2 regions of the Microbacterium paludicola genome follow, and region 2 is predicted to be linked to the other one. Evidence: predicted binding sites of a transcription regulator. Region 2 holds the regulator's gene; the other holds the start of a gene.
The links. Region 2 encodes LexA, which represses DNA repair genes until DNA is damaged. Its sites were predicted from a motif close to TCGAACANNTGTTCGA; they were not measured.
Positions count from the first base shown of each region.

Region 1: the regulator LexA is predicted to act here: its motif matches at 2,448-2,463, upstream of ABD161_RS00120 (HNH endonuclease signature motif containing protein).

Region 1 covers NZ_BAAANG010000001.1:23,941-28,132, reverse strand. Annotated here, with positions in the region: gene ABD161_RS00130 (LysR family transcriptional regulator) at 1-298, opposite strand, end outside; gene ABD161_RS00125 (hypothetical protein) at 415-837, opposite strand; gene ABD161_RS00120 (HNH endonuclease signature motif containing protein) at 963-2,393, opposite strand; gene ABD161_RS00115 (ABC transporter substrate-binding protein) at 2,612-3,913, shown strand; gene ABD161_RS00110 (carbohydrate ABC transporter permease) at 3,922-4,192, shown strand, end outside.
Region 2 covers NZ_BAAANG010000022.1:52,572-56,763, reverse strand. Annotated here, with positions in the region: gene hisB (imidazoleglycerol-phosphate dehydratase HisB) at 1-58, opposite strand, end outside; gene ABD161_RS11355 (histidinol-phosphate transaminase) at 111-1,202, opposite strand; gene ABD161_RS11350 (LysM peptidoglycan-binding domain-containing protein) at 1,239-1,640, opposite strand; gene lexA (transcriptional repressor LexA) at 1,910-2,602, shown strand; gene ABD161_RS11340 (alpha/beta hydrolase family protein) at 2,657-4,192, shown strand, end outside.

The DNA of each region.
Region 1 (4,192 bases), on a different contig from region 2:
GTCGTCGCGACGGCGGGCGCCCGAGATAGCGCTGCTCGAGCAGCTCGGCCTGCTCGACGACCTGGCGGGCGTAGCCGAGGAACTCGGTGCCGTCCGTCGTGAGGGTGATGCCGCGGGTCGAGCGCGTGAAGAGGGCGCGTCCCGCCCGCCGCTCGAGATCCTTCATCGCGGCGGACATCGTCGGCTGGGAGACGTACAGCAGGTCGGCCGCGGCGGAGATGGATCCCTCGGCCGCGACCTCGATGAAGTACCTCAGCTGCTGCAAGGTGATGCCGTTCCCCGCCCCGCCTCGTGCCATAGCCACACGCTATCCCGGTGACCGAAGATCACGGTGCCGGTTGCCTGGGTGGCGGTCGTGCGGGCGCATCTGACCGCGCGGGCCGGGCGGTCAGCGCGGAGGCCGGCGCGGCGCAGTCAGTCGCCCTCCCCGCTGTTCTGCACCTCCACGGTGAAGGAGCGAAGGTCGCGACCCACGTCGAACGTGAACGTGCGCGGGGCCAAGTCGGCCGTGCAGAACTCCGCCTGCCAGGAGCTGATCGTGAGGATGACGAGCTGCTCGTCTGGCCGGACATCGGTGATCTCGGGGACCGCGGGACAGCTGGATGATCCTGTCGTGATAACGGTGAGGATCTCGGACGCCGCGTACGCCTGCACCGCGGCGGGAAGCGCCGGCGAATCCTCGTACCCGGCGACGTCGAGTCTCGAACCGGGTGCAGGCGAGGCGCCCGGCGTCCCGGGGAGCTGGCCGCCCGAAGGGGCGCAACCCGTGAGCAGGAGCGCCGTGGCAGTCACGGCGGCAACCGAGCGGAGCGCTCCGGTCAAGGGATAGCGCGCCATGTGGCGGAGCATACCGAGAGTGCTGCTTCAGCGCCGGGGGGCGTCGTGGCGGCCTTCAGCCGTGCCTAGGTCGGCGCGTTTCGACTCGCTTCGCTCGCTCAACGAGCAGGAGGGGGCGGGCCCGCTCAACGAGCAGGAGCGCGAGGTGGCGCAGGGGACCGCGGGCGTCGGCGGGTGATGGCGTTGGGGGCGGGGCGGTAGTGGCCGCGGGGGTCGATCCAGGGTGGTGCTTTGGTCTCGACGATGCCGCGGGTGATCCGGATGCCCCAGCCGGATCGTTCGAGGTTGTGGTGGTGCCACCAGCAGAGCATCACGCCGTTGTCGGTGTGGGTGGGGCCGCCCTTGGCGTGATCGGTGACGTGGTGGATTTCGCACCAGGACGCCCGGATGCTGCAGCCGGGGATGACGCAGCCGCCGTCGCGGGCGGCGATGGCCTTGCGCTGGTGGGTGTTGAACAGGCGTTCCTTGGTGCCGAGGCGGACGATGCGTCCGGCGTTGTCGAAGACGATCTTCTGCACTGCTCCGGTGCAGGCGATCCGGTGGGCGAGGCTCGCCGGCACGGGGGTCTGGATGCCGTCGATCGACGCGACGCCGGTCGGGGAGAGGAGGTCCTCCGCCGCGACGTGGACGAGCAGTGTGGGGGCCGCGCCGCCGAGGGAGGGGGTGTCCTCGGCGCGGGCGGCGGTCTGGATGGCGGAGTGGAGGATGTCGTGCCGCTTCTGTGCCGGGGTGCGGTCGTCGGGGACGGTCTCGTCCGGGCCCCAGGGTTCGCCTGCCTCGGTGTCGGCGGGGTGGGTGCCGAACCGGACGGCGGGGTTGCTGTGCGCATCGAACAGCATCTGCAGTGTGCCGGCCGCTTCCGGGGTGACGTCGCCGCGCACCGGGTGGAGGCCGTTGCGGAGGGCGCCGATGGTGAACCCGCGGCGCTTCGCGGCTTCCTCGGCGGACGGCTCGAGACCGTCCTGATCGAGTGACAGCCCGATGGCGAGCACCTGTGCTCTCACCTCGTCGAACGTGCGCGCCGGCTCGTGACCTGTGGCCTCGGCGACGAGCCACGCTTCGCTGTCTGCAAGGGCGACGGGATCGGCACGGTGCTCCACCGTGGTCAGCATCGTCCCGATCAGCCCGGCCGTCTCGAGGCCGATCGCCCCGTCCTGAAGCGCCGCGGCGATCGCGGGCTGCTTCGCCGGCAGCTCCTCGCCGGTGAGGGCGAACCGCGGCTGCGTGCGCGTGTCGAGTCGCACCCGCGAGCGCACGGTCCTGGTCGAGGCGCCGGTGAGCCGCTCGAGCAGCTCGGTCCCATTGCGGCAGCCGTGCTGCGCGGACAGCCGCTCCTTCACCATCAGGTCGGAGCGGGCGTCGACCTCGCCGGCCGCGCGCACGCGCAGGGCATCCACGACCCGGCCGAGGCCCTCCGACTCTCGGGTGAACGCGACGAGATCCGCATCCGGCAGCCCGCCGACCTGACCGAACGCTCCCTCGAGGGCGGCGAGCGCGGCGGCGACCGCCTCGCGAGGATCGCGAGACGGGTCTTCGAACCACGGGGTCGCCGCCATGATCCAATGATAGTGCAAAGGTACGACAAAGGGAAGAGCGCCGAGGCCGCGAAATCGAACAAAGATCCGAAGTGGCCATAAGAACACCGCCCTTGCCACGCCCACGTCGCCCGTGTCAACGGTCTTGCCGACGCGGATCGCCGCGAGCAGAGTCGAACTCGACGGCCAGCAGCTCCACCCGGCACGGCCGCCGGGCGATACGCGGCGAAGGGGACGATGTGTCTTCGAGATCCACTCGATTCATCCGTGCGGCGGCAGCGGCTGCCGTGCTCGCCCTGAGCGGCGCGCTGCTCGCGGGATGCTCGGCCGACGGGCGCGAGACCATCCGGTTCGCCTTCAGCAAGCGCGAGGCCCTCGACTTCATGAACGAGCTCGTCGCCGAGTACAACGGCTCGCAGGATCGCGTCCGCGTCGAGATGGACACCTCGGGCATCGACGTCGTGTCGGCGAGCTTCGTGCGGGGGAACCCGCCCGACATCATGCTGTCCAACTACAACTACGAGACCGCGCGCTACGTTCAGCGCTGCGCGCTCATCGACCTGTCCGACACCGAGGCGGCCGCGAACAGCCGCGAGGATCTCGAGCCGCTGATGGCCCAGTACGGATCGTGCGAGGGACGTACGAGCGCCATCCCGTACTCGGTGATGGCGGCATCCGTCATCTACAACAAGGAGATCTTCGCCGAGCACGACATCGAGGTCCCGCAGACCTGGGACGAGCTGCTGGCAGCCTGCGACGCGCTCGAGCAGGCGGGCGTCACCCCGATCTACGGCACGTTCAAGGACGACTGGACGGTGGGCCAGGGCTGGTACGACTACGCGATCGGCGGCTCGCTCGACGTCATCGACTTCTTCGACCGCCTCGCCGCGCAGGGAACCGAGGTCGGGCCCGACTCCGAGGTCTCGTTCCAGAAGGACTTCGCCGAGCCGATCGACCGGATGATGCAGCTCACCGAGTACACAAACGACGATGCGCGCAGTCGCGCATACGGCGACGGCAACCTCGCGTTCGCGCAGGGAGCGGCGGCGATGTACCTGCAGGGCCCGTGGGCGTTCGCCGAGATCGCGAAGACCTCCGAGGACGTCGATCTCGGCACCTTCCCGCTGCCGATGACGGACGATCCGGATGACCTCGCGGTGCGGGTCAACATGGACCTCGCGGCGATGATCCCGGCCGAGTCGCAGCACCAGGATGCGGCCCGCGACTTCCTCGAGTTCCTGTTCGAGCCCGACAACATCGAGGCCTACAACGCCTCGCAGCTCGGCTTCACGCCGACGAAGGACGCGCCGCCGCCGGACGATCCGCGGATCGAGGGGATGATCCCCTATTACAACGAGGGTCGGATCTATCAGGGGGCATCCGTGCTCATGCCCCGCACCATCCCGGTCAACAACTACGCGCAGGCGATGGTGCTCGGATCCGACATCGACCGGATGCTGCGGACGCTCGATGCCGACTGGGCGCGCGTGGCGTTCCGTGCGCCCGCGCCGCGGACCGAGGCGGAAGGGGCGGACAAGTGACCCAGTCGATGGTGACCGGCGCCACGCGCGGAGGCAAGCGCCGCGTCGAACCGATCTACTACCTGTTCCTGCTGCCGAGCCTCGTGCTGTTCTCCCTCGCCATCACGGTGCCGGGCGTCATCGGCATCTTCTTCAGCTTCACCGACTCGATCGGCATCGGCGAGTGGAGCTTCAACGGGCTGACGAACTACATCGCGCTGTTCAGCGATCCGGCGGTGCTGCAGAGCTACCTCTTCACTTTCGGCTTCTCGATCGCGACAGTGATCGTCGTGAACGTCG
Region 2 (4,192 bases):
GCTCCACCGTCGACTCGCTGGTGGAGCGGGTGCGGCGCGCGATGCGGGCAGTCGTCATGCCTCGATCCTAGTCGTGAGGCGGCCACGGCCGTCCGGCACCGAGGATCCCCTCAGCGCCCTCCGACCTCGGACAGAGCCTCGAGGAACGCGGTCGTCTCCTCCTCGGTGCCCGCGGTCGCCCGCAGGTGACCGGGGATGCCGATGTCGCGGATCAGCACGCCGCGCTCGTAGAGCGCCTGCCACGTGGCCGCGGGGTCGGCGACGCCGCCGAACAGGATGAAGTTCGTCCACGACTCGTGGGCCTGATAGCCGAGGGCCTCCAGCGTCGCGCCCATCCGGTCGCGCTGCAGGATGATCTCGTCGACCATCGCGAGCATCGTGTCGGCGTGACGCAGCGCGGCGGTCGCAGCCGCCTGGGTGAGGGCGCTGAGGTGGTACGGCAGGCGCACAAGACGCAGTGCGTCGATCAGCGCCGGGTCGGCCGCCAGGTATCCCACCCGTGCGCCCGCGAACGCGAACGCCTTGCTCATGGTGCGCGAGACCGCGAGGCGCGGACGTCCGCCGAGCAGCGTAAGGGCGGACGGAGAGTCCTTCGGTGCGAACTCCTGGTAGGCCTCATCGACGACCACGATGCCGTCCGTGGCGTCGTACACGGCCTCCACGACGTCGAGTGAGAGCGGCGTGCCCGTGGGGTTGTTCGGCGCGCACAGGAAGACGACGTCGGGGTGGGCGTCGGCCACCTGGCGGGCGGCGTCCTCCGGGTCGATCCGGTAGTCGTGACCCCGCGTGCCGGCGAGCCACTCGGCCCCGACGCCCCGCGACAGCAGCCGGTACATCGAGTACGTCGGCTCGAAGCCGAACGCGGTGCGACCGGGACCGGCGAACGCCTGCAGCACGTGCTGCAGCACCTCGTTCGAGCCGTTGCCCGCCCAGATCTGCGACGAGTCGACCCCGTGCCCGAGGTACTGGGCGAAGGACTCGCGCAGCTCGGTGAACTCGCGGTCGGGGTAGCGGTTCACATCCCGCAGGGCCTGGGCGATGGCGTCGGAGATGTCGTTCGCGACGTCCTCCGGCACGGGATGCGTGTTCTCGTTGACGTTCAGGGCCACGGGAAGCGGCGCCTGGGGCGCCCCGTAGGGCTTCTGGCCGCGCAGATCGGCGCGGATCGGCAAGTCGTCGAGAGAGACCGTCACGCTCTCCATGCTAGAGGCGAGTGCGACACCCGCTCCCGCACGCGGTCAGCCCGCGCTGGAGTACTCGGCGGGGATCGACAGGCGCTCGCCGGCCATGACGGCGGACGACGAGAGCTGGTTCAGGCTGATGATGGCGTCGACGACGTCGCGCGGATCGGAGTTCGGCGCGACCTCCTCGGCGATCGCCCAGAGCGACTCGCCGGGCAGCACGGTCACCGTGTCGAACGTGCCGGCGGGAGCGCCGTCCTCGCGCGAGGCGAGCGCACTGCCGCCGGAGACGATTGCGAGCCCCAGGGCGATCGCGATCGGCGTCGCCGCCATCGCGGCGAGCACACGGCGTCCACGACGCGTCAGGCGCAGGCGCGTGGCCGGCGCCGCGGTGCGGGCGGTGCCGCTCACTCGCGTGCGGGCCGGGACCTCGAATGCGGTGATGCTGACCGTGCTCATCGGTGCTCCTTCGTGTTCGGAGAGCTTCGCATCCGGCACCTCGGCCGGGAGGGCCGGATGCGAAGCTCTGTTCCGAATCTATCTTCGAATCTTCGAATGTGTCAATCTGTTCTTCGAAAACCGATCCGATCCGATCCGCGACACGCTCGAACAGATCTTCCGAATCACGGCGCCGTTCGGATACGGTTTCGATGACGAGACACACCCCACCACGGGCCACCGACATTCACGTCGGAGGAGAAGGAGCCGGTCAGATGAGCGCCGTCACGATGCCCGCCACGGAGTCGATCGCCGAGAGCGACGAGAAGCGCCGCACGCGCCGGCGCAAGAGCCTCAGCGAGAAGCAGCTGGCCATCCTCGAGGTCATCCAGCGCTCCATCCAGTCGAAGGGCTACCCGCCCACGATGCGCGAGATCGGCGACGCCGTCGGCCTGAAGTCGCTGTCGAGCGTGACCCACCAGCTCGGTCAGCTCGAGCTCAGCGGCTACCTCCGACGTGACCCCGGTAAGACGCGCGCGATGGAGGTGCTGATCGACCTGCCGGGCCAGTCGGGCGAGAACCTCGACGCCGGCGTGCCCTCGGTCGGCGACGCCGCGATGGTCCCGCTCGTGGGCCGCATCGCCGCGGGCGTGCCGATCACCGCCGACCAGCAGGTCGAGGAGATCTTCCCGCTGCCCCGCCAGCTCGTCGGCAAGGGCGAGCTGTTCATGCTCAAGGTCAGCGGCGAGTCGATGATCGACGCCGCCATCTGCGACGGCGACTGGGTCGTCGTGCGCGTCCAGAACACGGCCGAGAACGGCGACATCGTGGCGGCGATGCTCGACGGCGAGGCGACCGTCAAGGTGTTCCGCCAGCGCGACGGCCACACCTGGCTGCTGCCGCGAAACTCGGCGTTCGAGCCGATCCTCGGCGACGAGGCCGTCGTGCTCGGCAAGATCGTCGCGGTGATGCGCGCGGTCTGATCCTGCACTGGGGGGGCCCGGCAGCACGTCGGAGCCTCCCGATAGCGTGGGGTTATGCCCACGCTCCCCTATGGATCCTGGCCGTCGCCGATCTCGGCGTCCGACATCGCCGGCGGGTCGCCGCGCCTCGACGGCGCGCGTTTCGTCGGGCCCGATGGGGAGATCTGGTGGAGCGAGACGATCCCGGCTGAGAAGGGCCGCACCGCCGTTGTACGGCAGGGCGACGACGATCCCGATGTCCTGCTGCCGGCACCGTGGAGCGCGCGGTCGCGTGTCCACGAGTACGGCGGCGGCGCCTGGACGACCACGGACGAGGGCGACCTGCTGTTCGTCGAGGGCTCCGACCAGCGCGTGCACCGGATGGCCGTCGGCGGCGACCCGGTACCGCTGACTCCCGGCGACCTGGGCATGGCGTTCGGCGACCTGACGTACGTCGACGGCCGACTCTGGGCCGTGCGTGAGACGCGGGGCGAAGACCCTGTGCCCTCGCGCGACATCGTGGTGATCCCGCTCGACGGCTCGGCGTCCGACGATGCGTCCGCGATCCTGAGCGTCGTCGCCGGATCCGACTTCCTCGCCTACCCCGCTCCGCGCGGCGACCGACTCGCCTGGATCGCGTGGGATCACCCCGACATGCCCTGGGACGCGGCGGAGCTCCGCGTCGGGCGCCTCGGCTCCGACGGCATCGTCGTCGAGCACGTCGTGGTGGCGGGCGGCCGCACGCCCGAGGGTCCGGTCGCCGCGCTGCAGCCGGAGTGGACCGGCGATCACGAGCTGATGTTCAGCGCGGATCCGGCAGGCGACGGGCCGGGCGGTGGGCGCTGGAACCTGCGCTGGGTGCGCTTCGACGGGCTGGTGGCGACCGGCCCCGAGCCGCTCTACCCCGTCGACGCCGACACGGGCGGCCCGCTGTGGAACCTCGGCGCACGCTGGTATGCGCCGCTCGACGATGGCCGGGTAGTCGCGGTGCACACGCACGGCACCGACGGGCTCATCCTGCTCGATCCGACCCGCGGCGGCGTGGAAACGCTCGAGACCCCATTATCGAGCGGCATCCTGATGCGCGACGCCCGCGGCGAGAAGGTGCTTCTGACAGGTGCGGGAACCCAGGTGCCGGGCGGTCTGTGGCTGCTCGACGTGGATGCACGCACGCTCGGGGCGATCCGCGGGGGCGTCGCGGCGCTCGATCCGGGCTGGCTGCCTCCGTCGCGGGCGCTCACGTTCGAGGGCCCCGACGGCGACGTGCACGCCTTCGCGTACTCGCCGACGAATCCGGACGTCGAGGCTCCGTCGGGTGAGCTGCCGCCGTACCTGGTGCTCGTCCACGGCGGCCCCACCGCGCACTCATCCGGTGAGCTGTCGCTCGCCGTGGCGTACTTCACGAGCCGCGGCATCGGCGTGCTCGACGTCAACTACGGCGGTTCCACCGGGTACGGTCGCGCGTACCGCGAGCGGCTGCGGGGACGCTGGGGCATCGCCGACGTGGCGGACACGGCTGCCGCCGCGCGCGGCCTCGCCGGAGCCGGACTCGCGGATCCGGCGCGGATCGCCATCAAGGGCGGCTCGGCGGGCGGATGGACGGTGCTGTGC